2 regions of the Streptomyces sp. SAI-127 genome follow, and region 1 is predicted to be linked to the other one. Evidence: riboswitches for the same ligand, from Rfam matches in the RefSeq annotation. Region 1 holds a riboswitch; the other holds the start of a gene.
What was found. Region 1 has a riboswitch for S-adenosylmethionine ahead of thrC (threonine synthase). Riboswitches for the same ligand answer to the same signal wherever they lie in the genome.
Positions count from the first base shown of each region.

Region 1 (7,771 bases):
AGAATTCTGGACGGAAGGGGTCCGGAATGTAGTGAGAATTCGCCTGAATTCGGGGCAAGTCGGGCCCCATAAAAGACACATAAGGCACTTAAGGCGCACACACTTTGGCTACTTCTCATCGCATGTGGAGCGAGAACTCATATGCACGCGGCAAGAAGAAAGCCGCTGCTTCCCCAACTGTACCGCGCTCAACCATAGAGAATTGCCCCCTCCGCTTCTCAAGCGGAGGGGGCAATCCGATGAACACTCGGTAATTACCGTTACCGAAGGTAATGACCAGTCATACGGTCACCCGCCGGCGACGGCCGGAATGATCGAGACGCCGGCCCCGTCGGGCGTCGCCGTCTCCAGCCCCTGCTCGAACCGCACATCGTCGTCGTTGACGTACACATTGACGAACCGCCGCAGCTTGCCCTGGTCGTCGAGAACGCGCGCGGCGATACCCGTGTGGTTCTTCTCCAGATCGGCGATGACATCGGCGAGGGTCGCACCCTCGGCCTGCACCTCGGCCTGCCCGCCGGTGTAGGTGCGCAGGATGGTGGGGATACGGACGGAAACGCTCATGTTTCAGGACCTCCGGTCGGGTGAGTGCTTTCAGGGGCGGCGACTACGCGAGGCCGGCCTCGCGGAACGAATCCAGGTTGGGACGGATCGTGGCGGTGAGACCCGTACCCGCCACCGCGTCCAGCGTCTTCAGACCATCACCGGTGTTCAGCACGACGGTCGTCAGCGACGGGTCCAGCAGACCGTTCTCGATCAGCTTCTTCGCCACGCCGACGGTCACGCCACCGGCCGTCTCCGCGAAGATCCCCTCGGTCCGCGCGAGCAGCTTGATGGCGTCGACGACCTGCTCGTCGTTCACGTCCTCCACCGCACCACCGGTACGACGCGCGATGTCCAGCACGTACGGACCGTCCGCCGGGTTCCCGATCGCGAGGGACTTGGCGATGGTGTTCGGCTTCTGGGGCCGGACCACGTCGTGGCCCGCCTTGTACGCGACCGACACCGGCGAGCATCCCTCGGCCTGCGCGCCGAAGATCTTGTACGGCTTGTCCTCGACGAGCCCGAGCTTGATCAGCTCCTGCAGACCCTTGTCGATCTTCGTGAGCTGCGAGCCGGAGGCGATCGGCACGACCAGCTGATCGGGGAGCTGCCAGCCCAGCTGCTCGCAGATCTCGTAGGCCAGGGTCTTGGAGCCCTCGGCGTAGTACGGCCGCAGGTTGACGTTGACGAAACCCCAGCCCTCGCCGGCCGGGTCGCCGATCAGCTCGGAGCAGAAGCGGTTCACGTCGTCGTAGTTGCCCTCGATGCCGACGAGTTCGCCGCCGTAGATCGCGGCCATGACGACCTTGCCCTGCTCCAGGTCGTGCGGGATGAACACGCAGGAGCGGAACCCGGCCCGGGCCGCGGCGGCACCCACGGCGCCGGCCAGGTTGCCGGTGGAGGAGCAGGAGAGGGTGGTGAAGTCGAAAGCGCGGGCGGCCTCGATGGCCTGGGCGACGACGCGGTCCTTGAAGGAGTGCGTCGGGTTGCCGGAGTCGTCCTTCACGAAGAGCTTGCCGGCGTCGACACCCAGCTCGCGGGCGAGGTTGTCGGCCTTGACGAGCTTGGTCCAGCCGGGGTTGATGTTGGGCTTGTCCGCCACGTCCGCGGGGACGGGCAGCAGCGGAGCGTAGCGCCAGATGTTCGCGGGGCCCGCCTCGATCTGCTTGCGGAGCTCCTCGGTGTCGTAGGCCGAGAAGTCGTACGCGATCTCGAGCGGGCCGAAACACTCCTCGCAGGCGAAGACCGGGCCGAGGGGCACGCGGTGGCCGCACTCGCGGCAGCTCAGCGCTGCGGCGGGGCCGAGGTCTACGGTGTTCGTGGTGCTTGCATCAGTCTGCACAGCCATGGAGGCGAGGCCCTTTCTCCTCATCTTCCTCACGACGCACTTCGCCGTGAGACGGATTTGGCACCTTCCCGAGCCGGGAGCCTCGCGGAAACGATCGTCAGCGATCGCTACGAGAACCGACTGGAGGGTTGCCGGGGCTTCATCGGGCCGTATCCCTCTGCCCCTCTGGATGAGCGGTATGAAGTTGTGAACGGCGGGCCACCCAGGACATGCGATGGTCATCCGCGTTGTTCAAGACTGTAACCGACGGCCAGGACAGTTGAGAGAGACGTCCGAACCGCGAGATGGATCAAAGGCAGAGGAGCCGCGCACTGTGCTGAACGAAGTCGAGCGCTGGCTGGCCACGCGTTCCTGGTCCGTGACCGATCGCCCGCTGCACAGGATCATGGCGGCGAAGCGGGGCACGGGCCGGACGGTCAGTGTTGTCCTGCCCGCACTCAACGAGGAGGAGACGGTCGGTGACATCGTCTCCGTGATCCGTCATGACCTCATGCAGCAGGTCCCGCTCGTCGACGAGATCGTCGTCGTCGACTCGGGATCGACCGACCGCACGTCCGAGGTCGCCGCCGCGGCCGGTGCGCGGGTCGTCCACCGCGACGACATCCTCCCGCGCATACCCGCCGTGCCCGGCAAGGGCGAGGTCCTGTGGCGCTCCCTGCTCGCCACGTCAGGGGACATCGTCTGTTTCATCGACGCCGACCTGAAGGAGTTCTCCTCGGACTTCGTCTCCGGCATCGTCGGCCCGCTGCTCACCGACCCCGAGGTCGACCTGGTCAAGGGCATGTACGACCGTCCCCTGGGCGGCGCCGCGGGGCAGGGCGGCCGGGTCACCGAGCTCATGGCACGTCCGCTGCTGAACATGCACTGGCCGCAGCTGGCCGGTTTCGTGCAGCCGCTGGGCGGCGAGTACGCGGCCCGGCGCTCGTTGCTGGAGCAGCTCCCGTTCCCCGTCGGCTACGGCGTCGAGCTGGGCATGCTGGTCGACGCCCTGCACCTGGTGGGCCTGGACGCGCTCGCCCAGGTCGACGTCGGTGTGCGCAAGCACCGTCACCAGGACGGGCAGGCCCTGGGCCGGATGTCCGCCGCGATCTACCGCACCGCCCAGCTGAGGCTGGCCCGCGGCCATATGATCCGGCCCTCCCTCACCCAGTTCGAGCGCGGCCGGGACGGCTTCGAGCCGCGTACGTACTCCGTGGACACGGAGGAGCGGCCGCCGATGGTGGAGATCGCCGAGTACGCGAAGCGTAAGGTCGCGTGACGGACCGGGTGACAGAACGGGGCGTTCCGTATACGTCCGCGCACTGTGTGCAACCGTACGTTTGAGCGTTTCCGGGCCGGGCTAGGTTGTGGCGTATGGCTTCCACGTCTTCCGTGCAGGGTGCTGCCCAGGTGCTGGTCGCGTCCAACCGCGGCCCGGTCTCGTACGAGGTCCAGGAGGACGGTTCGCTGAGCCCCAGGCGGGGTGGCGGCGGACTGGTCTCGGGACTGTCGGCGATCGGCCCGGAGGCGGGCGCGCTGTGGGTGTGCTCGGCGCTGTCCGACGGCGACCGCGAGGCGGTACGGCAGGGGGTCGGCGAGGACGGCGTCCGCATGCTCGCCATCCCGGCCGACGTGCACGCGGACGCGTACAACGGCATCGCGAACTCGGTCCTCTGGTTCGTCCACCATCTCCTCTACCAGACCCCGCTGGAGCCGGCCTTCGACGCCGAGTTCCGGCGGCAGTGGGGGTCGTACGAGACGTACAACCGCGCCTTCGCGGAGGCGCTCGCCGAGGAGGCGGGCGAGGGGGCGGCGGTCCTGGTGCAGGACTACCACCTGTGCCTGGTGCCGGGGATGCTCCGCGAACTGCGCCCCGACCTGCGCATCGCCCACTTCTCGCACACGCCGTGGGCGCCGGTGGACTACTTCCGGATGCTGCCGGACGACATCGCCGGCCAGGTCCTTCGGGGCATGCTGGGCGCCGACCGGCTCGGCTTCCTCACCCGCCGCTGGGCGGACGCCTTCACGGCCTGCTGTACGGAGTTCGCGGACGGGCTCGGGGAAACCCGGATCGGGGTGCACGGGCTGGGGACGGACGCGGACTTCCTGCGCGCCCGCTCCCACGAGGCCGATGTCGAGGAGCGCATCGTCGGCCTGCGCGAGGAGATCGGCGCGGGCCGCAAGACGATCGTCCGGGTCGACCGCACGGAACTGTCGAAGAACATCGTGCGCGGCCTGCTCGCCTACCGGCGGCTGCTGGAGTCGCGGCCCGAGTGGCGGGAGCGGGTCGTGCACGTGGCGTTCGCGTATCCGTCGCGGCAGGACCTGGCGGTGTACCGGGACTACACGGCCGAGGTGCAGCGGGTGGCGGACGAGATCAACTCCCAGTACGGGACGCCGGGTTGGACCCCGGTCGTGCTGCACGTCAAGGACGACTTCGCCCGCTCCCTGGCCGCGTACCGGCTGGCCGACGTGGCGCTGGTCAACCCCATCCGGGACGGCATGAACCTGGTCGCGAAGGAGGTGCCGCTGGTGTCCGACGAGGGGTGCGCGCTGGTCCTGTCGCGGGAGGCCGGGGCGTACGAGGAGCTGGGTGACGACGCGATCGTGGTGAACCCGTACGACGTGGAGCAGACGGCGGAGGCCCTGCACGAGGGCCTGACGATGCCGGCGCACGAACGGGCCGAACGAGCGAAGAGGCTCGCCGCGGCGGCGACGGCGCTGCCGCCGGCGCAGTGGTTCCTGGAGCAGTTGAACGCGCTGAAGGCGGTCGGAGGGTGACCGCGATGAACGGCTGAGCGCCGTGAGCGGGAGACGCCGGTGAGCGGGTGACCCCGGTGAGCGGCTGCGCCGGTCGGGCGGCTGGCCGACCGCGCCGACCCGGCCACCGGCCACCCCCACCCGCCGACTGCGGCCACTGACCGACCGGCCACTGAGCGATGCCCCGACTGCCCCGACTGTTGAACTTCACCCCGCGGAGAGGGACTTCATGAGCAGCCACACCGACCCCGGCGCCCTGCCGAGCCCGGCGACGCCAGCCGGGCGGGACGGCCTGCGCGCGATCCTCGCGGAGCCGCAGCGGGCGGTCATCGGGCTCGACTTCGACGGGACGCTGGCCCCGATCGTGGCGGACCCGGAAGGGGCGCGGGCACACCCCGAGGCGGTGGCCGTCCTCGCCGCCCTGGCACCGAAGGTGGCCTCCGTCGCGGTGATCACCGGCCGCCCGGCCGAGATCGCGGTCCGCTACGGCGGCTTCGCGGGCGTCCCCGGCCTGGAGCACCTGACGGTCCTCGGCCACTACGGCGCGGAACGCTGGGACGCGGTGACCGGCGAGGTCACGGCGCCCGAACCGCACCCGGGCGTGGCCACGGTCCGTGCCGAACTGCCGGAGCTCCTCGACGGAACGGGCGCCTGGATCGAGGAGAAGGGCGGCCGGGCGGTGGCGGTCCACACCCGCCGGGCCCCCGACCCCCAGGCCGCCTTCGACGCGTTGCGCGCCCCCCTCACCGACCTGGCCGGCCGGCACGGCCTGATCGTCGAACCGGGCCGTCTGGTCCTGGAGCTGCGCCCCCCGGGCATGGACAAGGGCGTGGCCCTCCTGACCCACGTCCGCGAACTGTCCGCCACGTCCGTCCTCTACGGCGGTGACGACCTGGGTGACCTGCCGGCCTTCTCCGCGGTCGACGACCTCCGCGCCACCGGCACCCCCGGCCTCCTGGTCTGCAGCGGCAGCGACGAGGTGACGGAACTGCGCAAACGGGCGGACCTGGTGGTGGACGGCCCGGGCGAAGTGGTGAGCCTGCTGCGCGCCCTGGCGGAACGGCTCACCTGACCCTCACCCGACTCTCAGCGTTCCTGCCGCCGCGCCTCCCGGACCCGGCGCAGGCGGTTCACCGTCACCGGGTCGAAGGCCAGGGCGCGCTCGTCGTCCAGCAGGGCGTTCAGCAGCTGGTAGTAGCGGACCGGTGCCAGCCCCAGCTCCTCCCGTATCGCCCGCTCCTTCGCGCCGGGCCCGGGGAAGCCGCGGCGCTCCAGGGCGAGGATGTCCCGCTCCCTGCGGTCCAGCTCCGGATGCTCCATGCCCGGAACCGTAACTCCCGCCACTGACAGCGACTACTCCGCCTTCTGCGCGGTCAGCTGCAGCTCGCGCAGCACCTCCGCAGGGCTCCCGCCCGAACTCACCGCCGACCCGATCCGCTTCTTCACGGCCGCGCTGACCGAGGCCCAGGACGTCTTGCCCACCGGAGGCAGCTCGGAGTCGGGCAGCGCGTCGAGGAAGGGCTTGAGGTCGGCGTCCCGGGAGGCCCGGCTCATGACCGAGGACGCGGAGTTGGTCACCGGCAGCAGGTCGTACTCCCGGGAGAACGCGAGCACGTTCTTCTCGCTGTAGACGAAGTCGAGGAAGTCGCCGACCTGTTCGGCGTGCCCGTTCTGCTTGAAGGCCATCATCCAGTCGGCGACACCCATGGAGTTCTCGGTCTTCCCGTCGGCCCCGGGCATGGGCACCATCCCGAACTTCACCCCCTTCGCGGCGGCGGTCTTCATCAGCGAGGGATGCCCGTTGAGCATGCCGACATCCCCGGCGGCGAACGCCGAGAACGCGGCGGCCCGGTTGAGGTTCTCGGGCGCGACCGGCCCGGTGAGTCCCTTGCCGACGAGGTCGTCCTTGAGCCAGGTCAGCGTCGCCAGGTTCTCGCCGGAGTCGATGCCGTACGTCCCGACGGAGTCGATGTACCCGCCGCCCCCGCTCAGCAGCCACTGCATGGTCTCGGCCTGCGCCTCCTCAGGACCGAGCGGCAGCGCGTACGGGTACTTCACCCCGTCCGCCTTGAGCGCCTCGGCGTCCGCGGCGAGCTGCTTCCAGGTCGTCGGCGGGGTGAGCCCGGCGTCGGCGAAGAGCGTCTTGTTGTAGAAGAGCAGCCGGGTGGACGCGGCGAACGGCATGCCGTACTGCATCCCGTTGATCCGCCCCGCCGAGGCCAGCTGCGCGACGAAGTCCGCCTGCTCCCGGATCCCGATCAGGTCGTCGGCCTTGTACAGCAGCCCCTTGTCCGCGTAGTCGGCGTACGCGCCGATCTGCGCCATGTCGGGTGCCTTCCCGGCGTCGACCAGCTCCTTGACCTTGCGGTCCACGTCGGTCCAGGAGTACACGCTGACGTCGATCTTCACGCCGGAGTGCTCGGCCTCGTACTCCTTGACGAGCTCGTCCCAGTACTTCCGGGAGCTGTTGGCCGAGCTGTCGCCGTAGTCGGCGGCGACCAGCCGCAGCGTCACCTCGTCCGGCCCGCTCCCCAGCCCGCAGCCGCCGAGGACCGCCGTCATGCCCAGCGCGGACACCGCCGCGATCGTTCCCGTCCTACGCCGCCGCACCGACAACCGCCCCACACTCACGTTCGAAAACTCTCGAAAAGTCATACATATCTCAGACGTAAGGTCTACACCACGTGAGTGGACTAGACCTCTTGCGGGTCGAAGGGCCACACTGTTCCCGTGAGACATGTCATCGCCCTCGACGTGGGCGGCACCGGGATGAAGGCGGCCTTGGTCGGCGCGGGCGGCGAGCTCCTGCACCAGGCCCGCCGGGCGACCGGCCGCGACCGCGGCCCCGACGCGGTCGTCGACGGCATCCTCGACTTCGCCGCCGAGCTGCGCGCGTACGGCACCGAGCACTTCGGCGCCCCCGCGCTCGCGGCCGGCGTCGCCGTGCCCGGCATCGTCGACGAGGAACTGGGCATCGCGGCCTACTCCGCCAACCTGGGCTGGCGGGACCTCCCGCTGCGCGCACTGCTCACCGACCGCCTCGGGGGCGTCCCGGTCGCCCTGGGCCACGACGTGCGCACCGGCGGCCTCGCGGAGGGCCGCATCGGCGCGGGCAAGGGCGCCGACCGCTTCCTCTTCGTC
Region 1 is NZ_JARXYJ010000001.1:5,642,131-5,649,901, reverse strand. Features, by position in the region: gene M2157_RS25935 (ubiquitin-like small modifier protein 1) at 289-564, opposite strand; gene thrC (threonine synthase) at 608-1,891, opposite strand; SAM riboswitch class I at 1,909-2,067, opposite strand; gene M2157_RS25925 (glucosyl-3-phosphoglycerate synthase) at 2,205-3,149, shown strand; gene M2157_RS25920 (trehalose-6-phosphate synthase) at 3,245-4,651, shown strand; gene otsB (trehalose-phosphatase) at 4,860-5,702, shown strand; gene M2157_RS25910 (DUF3263 domain-containing protein) at 5,717-5,950, opposite strand; gene M2157_RS25905 (extracellular solute-binding protein) at 5,984-7,192, opposite strand; gene M2157_RS25900 (ROK family protein) at 7,361-7,771, shown strand, end outside.

Region 2 (7,771 bases), 1.9 Mb from region 1:
GCGGCGCTGATCTTCCTCGCCGGCATGTTCGTGCACATGATGCGCGTGTTCTTCACGGGCGCGTTCCGCAAGCCGCGTGAGGTCAACTGGCTGTTCGGCTTCCTGCTGTTCGTCCTGGGCATGTTCACCGGCTTCACCGGCTACTCGCTCCCGGACGACCTGCTGTCCGGCACCGGTGTCCGCTTCATGGAGGGCGCGATCCTGTCCGTGCCGATCGTCGGCACGTACCTGTCGTTCTTCCTCTTCGGCGGCGAGTTCCCGGGCGGCGACTTCGTGGCCCGCTTCTACTCGATCCACGTACTGCTGCTGCCGGGCATCATGCTCGGCCTGGTCGTCGGCCACCTGATCCTGGTCTTCTACCACAAGCACACGCAGTTCGCGGGCCCCGGAAAGACGAACAACAACGTCGTCGGCATGCCGCTGCTGCCGGTCTACATGGCCAAGGCCGGAGGCTTCTTCTTCCTGGTCTTCGGTGTCATCGCGGCCATCTCGGCGATCGCCTCGATCAACCCGATCTGGTCGATGGGCCCCTACCGTCCCGACCAGGTGTCCACGGGCGCCCAGCCGGACTGGTACATGGGCTTCTCCGAGGGCCTGATCCGTGTCATGCCGGGCTGGGAGATCAACTTCTGGGGCCACACGCTCGTCCTGGGTGTGTTCATCCCGCTGGTGATCTTCCCGCTGGTCCTGGTCGCGATCGCGGTCTACCCGTTCATCGAGTCCTGGGTCACCGGCGACAAGCGCGAGCACCACATCCTGGACCGCCCGCGCAACGCGCCGACGCGCACCGCCTTCGGCGTCGCGTGGATCACCTGGTACATGGTGCTGCTGATCGGTGGTGGAAACGACCTCTGGGCCACCCACTTCCACCTGTCGATCAACGCCATCACCTGGTTCGTCCGGGTCGCGTTCTTCGTCGCCCCGGTCCTCGCGTTCATCGCCACCAAGCGGATCTGCCTCGGCCTCCAGCGCCGCGACAAGGACAAGGTGCTGCACGGCCGCGAGTCCGGCATCATCAAGCGCCTGCCGCACGGTGAGTTCATCGAGGTGCACGAGCCGCTCAGCCAGGAGCAGCTGCACACGCTCACGGCGCACGAGCAGTACGAGCCGGCCGCGATCGGTGCCACGGTCGACGAGAACGGCGTCGAGCGCAAGGTGAAGGGCTCTGAGAAGCTGCGCGCCAAGCTGAGCGAGGCGTACTACGGCGAAGAGGCCCAGATCCCCAAGCCCACCGTCGAGGAGTACAAGGAGATCACGAGCGGCCACGGCCACCACTGATCGCTGCGCTCGCCACGCGCGATGAAGGGCCCCGTCCGAACACCGGACGGGGCCCTTTGCCGTGCCCTGGGCTGGATAGGGTGGGAGCACCTTGTTCTACGACACCTGGAGCGGCCCCATGAGCGCTGTGACCCCCGCTGGAGGCAACACCGCGGCGGGCCGTTCCTGGCCCGCTCTGCTCAACGGCCTGCTGGAAGGCCGTGACCTCTCCGCCGACGACACCGCGTGGGCGATGGACCTGATCATGCGCGGCGAGGCCACCGACGCGCAGATCGCCGGGTTCGCGGTGGCGTTGCGCGCCAAGGGCGAGACCGTCCAGGAGATCACCGGGCTCGTCCGGACGATGTACGAGCACGCGAACGTCATCGAGGTGCCGGGCCGGACCGTCGACATCGTGGGCACGGGCGGCGACGGGGCCAAGACGGTGAACATCTCCACGATGTCGGCGATCGTCATCGCCGGCACCGGCGCGAAGGTCGTCAAGCACGGCAACCGGGCCGCCTCCTCCGCGTCCGGCGCCTCGGACGTCCTGGAGAAGCTCGGCGTCAATCTGGAGCTGACGCCGAAGCGGGTGGCCGAGGTGGCCGAGGAGGCCGGGATCACCTTCTGCTTCGCGATCAAGTTCCATCCGGCGCTGCGTCATGTGGCCGCCGCACGAGGGCAGTTGGGGATCCGGACCACCTTCAACGCGCTCGGTCCGCTGACCAACCCGGCCAAGGTGAAGGCGCAGGCCGTGGGCGTCGCCGACCCCCGCCTGGCGCCGCTCATCGCCGGCGTCCTGGCCGAGCGGGGCAACTCCTCCCTCGTCTTCCGCGGCGACGACGGCTTCGACGAGCTGACCACGACGTCCACCTCCCGGGTGTGGGTCGTGCGCGACGGCAAGGTCACCGAGCAGAGCTTCGACCCGCGGGACGTGGGCATCGAGCTGGTCCCGGTGGAGGCACTGCGGGGCGCGGACCCGTCGTACAACGCGGAGGTCGCGCGGCGGCTGCTGGACGGCGAGAAGGGCCCGGTCCGGGACGCCGTACTGCTGAACTCGGCGGCGGCGCTGGTGGCGCTGGACCCGGGTCCGGGGACGCTGGCCGAGCAGATCCGCGCCGCCATGACGAAGGCCGCCGAGTCGATCGACTCCGGGTCCGCCCGGCGCACACTGGATCGCTGGGTGGCCGCGAGCCACGCGTGACGGGCATCGCGGTCCCGTCATCCGGACACGGGTTGCGGGACCGCGATCACTTCACGTACGTTTCTGTACCAGGTCATGAGTGACAGTCATGAGGCCCCGGCCGACTGTCCGGCAACCCTCCGTCCGTGGCGGGGTGCCCCGGGTGAGGACCAGGCCGTAGGCAGCGAGGTCTACGGCAAGCGCGGGCCCCTCTCGAAACCAGGGGTCCTGGTCATTCGAGGGAGTCTTCCGTGAGCAAGCGAATGCGATAGGGCGCCGAGCCCCGCCTCCGCACACCCATCTCACCTTTCTTTTCACGGGAGTTCCCCATGTCTGTCTCCACCGCTGCCCCCGCCCGGACCATTTGTGACCAGCTGCCTGTTCTGGGGCGAGATGTCACCGTCCCGCTCGTCACCGGCGGCGAGGTCACCTACGCGGCCCTCGACTACGCGGCCAGCGCCCCCGCCCTGCAGCGGGTCTGGGACGACGTGGCGGCCTACGCGCCCTACTACGGCAGCGTGCACCGCGGTGCCGGCTACCTCTCGCAGCTGTCGACCGACCTGTTCGAGAACGCCCGCAGGACCGTCACCGAGTTCCTCGACTGCCGGGACGACGACCAGCTGGTCTTCACCCGGTCGACCACCGACTCGCTCAACCTCCTCGCCGCCGCCCTCCCCGCCGACTGCCAGGTCTTCGTCTTCGAGACCGAGCACCACGCCTCGCTGCTGCCGTGGAAGGACGCCCGGGTCACCTACCTCGACGCCCCGCGCACCCCGGGGCAGGCCGTCGAGACCCTGGAGAAGGCCCTCGCCGACCGCGACCCCCGGGGCCCGGCCCTGGTCTGCGTGACCGGCGCCTCCAACGTCACGGGCGAGCTGTGGCCGGTCCGCGAGCTGACGGCGGCCGCCCACGCGCACGGCGCCCGGATCGTCCTGGACGCGGCCCAGCTGGCCCCGCACCACCCGTTGAGCGTCCGTGACCTCGACGTCGACTGGGTCGCCTTCTCCGGCCACAAGCTCTACGCCCCCTTCGGCTCGGGCGTCCTGGCCGGCCGCGCCGACTGGCTCCGGGCCGCCGACCCCTACCTCGCGGGCGGCGGCGCCAGCCGCAAGGTCACGCGGCGCGAGGACGGGGGAGTGGACGTGGAGTGGCACGAGAGCGCCGCCCGCCACGAGGCCGGCTCGCCGAACGTCATCGGCGCCTACTCCATCGCCTCCGCCTGCCGGGCCCTCACCGAGGCCGGCTTCGACACCCTGGTCGCCCGCGAGCAGCACCTGATCGAGAAGGTGAGGGCGGGTCTCGCCGAGGTCCCCGAGGTCCGCGTCCTGTCCCTCTTCGGCGACGACGCCCCCCGCGTCGGCGTGATCTCCTTCGTCGTCGAGGGCTGGAACAGCTCCCACTTCGCCGCCGCCCTCTCCGCCGAGTACGGCATCGGCGTCCGCGACGGCCTCTTCTGCGCCCACCCCCTCGTCCGCACCCTCCTCGGCAGCGACCCGCAGTCCCAGGGCGAGTGCGGCGCCCCCGAGGCCGCGCCCGGCGAGAAGTCCCTGAACGCGATCCGGGTGAGCTTCGGCGCGGGCACACCGGACGAGCACGTGGAGCGGTTCGTGCGGGCCGTGAAGGAACTGGTCGCGGACGGCGCGAAGTGGACGTACCGCACCGAGGAAGGCCGCTGCGTCCCGGCCGTCTGACGTACCGGCGTCCGGCGCGCGTATACGCTCCCCCTCAGCAGCCGTACGGAAAGCAGGGGGAGCACGGGGTGCAGGAGCTGCGCGAGACGGACCCGCGGACCATCGGGCCCTACGAGGTCCTGGGCAGACTCGGGTCCGGCGGCATGGGCGAGGTGTATCTCGCCGAGGCGCGGGGCGGGCTGCGGCTGGCCGTGAAGGTCGTACGGGCCGAGCACGCCGAGGACCGCACCTTCCGCGCCCGGTTCCGGCACGAGGTGCGGGCCGCGCAGACCGTCGGCGGGGCGGGCACGTACACCGCACGGGTCGTGGACGCGGACACCGAGGCCGCGCGGCCGTGGATGGCGACCGAGTTCGTGGCGGGGCCCAACCTGCGGGACGCGGTGCTCGACCGGGGGCCGTTGCCCGCGGACGCGGTACGGCTGCTGGCGGCCGCGCTCGCCGAGGCGCTCGCCGCGATCCACGCCAAGGGGCTGGTGCACCGGGACCTCAAGCCCTCCAACATCCTGCTCTCGCCGGACGGGCCCAGGGTCATCGACTTCGGGATCGTCAGGGCTCTGGAGGGCACGGCACTGACCCGGACCGGCGTGGTCGTCGGGTCGGTCGGCTATCTCTCTCCCGAGCAGATCCGCAACGGCGCCCAGGTGGTGCCGGCCAGTGACGTCTTCTCCCTGGGCGCGGTCCTCGCGTACGCGTCCGGCGGCAAGGAACCGTTCGGCGAGGGGCAGGATTCGGTCGTTCTGCTGCGGATCCTGACCGGGGACGTCGACCTGTCCGCCGTACCGGAGGAACAGCTGCCACTGGTGGAGGCGTGTCTGCGGGACGACCCCGGCGCGCGGCCGACGCCCGCGGAACTGGTCGCGGCCGCGGGGCACACCGCGGGATCGCTCCGCGAGGGACTGCGGGCGGGGTGGTACGGCCCCGGTGCCGCGAAGGAGCCCGAGGCCGCGCAGAGCGATGCGCGCTGGGTTCCCGCTCACGACTCGGGGGAGCGGGAGAGCCGGGTCGAGTACGTGGCGCCCGTGACCGTCACGGACGTCCCCGCCGTCACCCATGGCTCACCGACGCCCGCTCCGCCGTCCCGGCGCCGGCTGCTGCGGGCCGCGGTGGGAGGTGCCGGGGTCGTGGCGGCCGGCGGTGTGGGCGGGTGGCTGTGGCTGCGGGATTCCTCGGACGGATCCGCGACGGGCGGGATGGCCGCCGGGGCGGCCGGTGCGGGGTCCGTGACGGGTAAGCCCGCGACGGGCTGGCAGTACAAGGTCCAGGGGCTCGGCGGGCGGCGCGGCCCCTGCGCCGCCCTCTCGCCCGACGGCACGCGGGTGTACGTCGGCGGCGCGGACGGCTCGCTGCACGCCCTGGACCTGGACGGGCGGACCCTCTGGCACACCGCACTGGGCGCCGAGGCCATGTCCCCGCTCGCCACCGCGCAGGGCGTGTACTGCCTGCTGGAGGACGACCAGGAGGGCGCCTCCAAGCTGTGCGCGCTCGGCCGGGGCGGCAAGGTCCGCTGGACCAGGGCGTTCGCCGCGAACAGCCAGTTCCTGGTCACCGCGGGGCAACTGATCCTGGTGTCCTACGGCGACGGCTCGGACGCGGGCGGGGTGCGGGCCTACGCCCCCGACGGCAGCGTGCGCTGGTCCACGCCCACCGGCCCCGCGCCCACCAGTGAGCCCATGGTGGCGGACGGGGTGGTCTACGTCGGCACCTTCGGGGACCGGGTGCAGGCGCTGGACGCGAAGACCGGCAAGCGGCTCTGGGAGACGGCGGCCGGCCTCGACACCGGGCGGCCCGCGCTGGTCGGCGACACGCTGGTGGTCGGATCGGGCGGCGAGCAGATGCTGCACGGCATCGGCCGCAAGGGCAAGCCGCTGTGGGACTCGACCAACGACAAGGTGTACGGCAGCCGCTACTTCACCTGCGTGCCCTTCGGCGGCCTGGGCGTCACCGCCTCCGACTACGAACTCGTCGCCCTGGACCCCGCCGACGGGTCGACGGCGTGGTCCTTCCATTTCACCGACGAGGGAAGCCAGTACAGCAACCCGACGGTCTTCGGCGACACCGTCTACGTACGCCACGGCTCGACGCTCTACGGCGTCAACCGCAAGGGCAAGCAGACCTGGCAGAAGCGCGTCGAGGGCGGTGCCTCCGTCGGCAACCAGTCGCCGGTCGTCCGAAGCGGCCGCGTGTACGTCGCGACCGCCGACGGCATCACCGTGCTCGCGCTCGACTCCTAGGCCCTAGCCGTCGAGGCCGATCGCGAACGCGGCCTCCAGGTCGTGCTGGGAGTAGGTCCGGAACGCCACGTGCGTGTCCGTTCCCTCCACGCCCGGGATCTTGCTGATGCTGCCGGGGATGACCTCGGCGAGGTCCTCGTGCTGCTTGACCCGGACCATGGCGATCAGGTCGTAGGTGCCCGTGACGGAGAAGACCTCGCTCACGGACTCCAGCGCGGCGATCCGCTCCGCGATCTCGGGGATCCGGTCCACGCTGGTCTTGATGAGGACGATCGCGGTGATCACGGCTGGTTCTCTCCCTCGGGGGACGGAGCTGGGGCGGCCTTCACTCTAGTGCCACGGCCGAAACGCACCCACGCGAAGACCAGGCCCAGGCCGAAGCCCACCAGGTGGGCCAGATAGGCCACCCCCGGGCCGTCGGAGGCGCGGCCCGCCGCCAGCCACTGCAGGGCCGCCCAGAAGGGAAGGACGACCCAGGCCGGGAAACGCAGCGGGAGGAAGAAGAGGAACGGCAGAAGACTGGTCACCCGGGCCCCGGGGAACAGGAACAGGAACGCGCCGAGGACCGCCGAGATCGCCCCGGAGGCACCGACCAGGGACTGCTCGGAGTCGGCGTTGGCGGCCGCGTAGCCCAGCAGGGCGAGGTAGCCGCAGCCGACGTAGAAGAGGAGGAACTGCACCCGGCCCATCCGCTCCTCGGTCATCACCCCGAAGACGTAGAGGAAGAGCATGTTGCCCAGCAGGTGCACCCAGCTGCCGTGCACGAACAGCGCGGTGGCCGGCGTGAGGGCGGCACCGGGGGCGTCCGCGAAGAGCTCGGCGGGGACCACGCCCCAGCGGTGGAAGTAGGCCCGCTGGGCGGCCAGGGCCGCGTCCCCGGAGCCGTACGCCGGATCGAGACCCGAGGCGGGGCCGACCAGGAAGATCAGAGAGCACAGGGCGATCAGACCGTAGGTGACCGGAGCCGGCCCCCACAGCGACCTGCTCGCTCCACCGACGGTCACCCTCCAGTTACTGATCACGAACACAGAGCATGGCGTAACGGGACGCAACAGCCCAGACCGCCTCGCCGTCGGGCAGGCCCTGTGGACGTCCGAGCGGCGAGTACCCGCCAGGCCTTAGGGTTACGAGCCACACGCACCGGGACGCCGGTGTGTCACCGACAATGGCTAGTAGGAAAGAGCACAGTCACGATGACGGTTCCCCTCCCGACCGCCTCGACGCGGTGGCGCTGCACCCTCTGCGGCAACCTCACGCGCTTCGACGTGACCCGCTCGTCGAAGGTCGTCGAGTACGTCCACCTCGACCTGGCCGGAGAGCCGAAGGTCGAGGAGCGCGAGGTGGTCAGTGAGACGATCGAGTCGGTGCGGTGCCGCTGGTGCAATGCCGTGGACCAGGTGGAACTCGTG
Region 2 is NZ_JARXYJ010000001.1:7,587,035-7,594,805, forward strand. Features, by position in the region: gene M2157_RS34880 (cytochrome bc complex cytochrome b subunit) at 1-1,278, shown strand, start outside; gene trpD (anthranilate phosphoribosyltransferase) at 1,397-2,461, shown strand; SAM riboswitch class IV at 2,533-2,649, shown strand; gene M2157_RS34890 (aminotransferase class V-fold PLP-dependent enzyme) at 2,770-4,131, shown strand; gene M2157_RS34895 (serine/threonine-protein kinase) at 4,200-6,362, shown strand; gene M2157_RS34900 (Lrp/AsnC ligand binding domain-containing protein) at 6,366-6,647, opposite strand; gene M2157_RS34905 (rhomboid family intramembrane serine protease) at 6,644-7,384, opposite strand; gene M2157_RS34910 (hypothetical protein) at 7,556-7,771, shown strand, end outside.
Region 2: it holds a riboswitch for S-adenosylmethionine, as region 1 does, so the genes downstream of both, M2157_RS34890 (aminotransferase class V-fold PLP-dependent enzyme) here and thrC (threonine synthase) in region 1, are expected to answer to the same signal.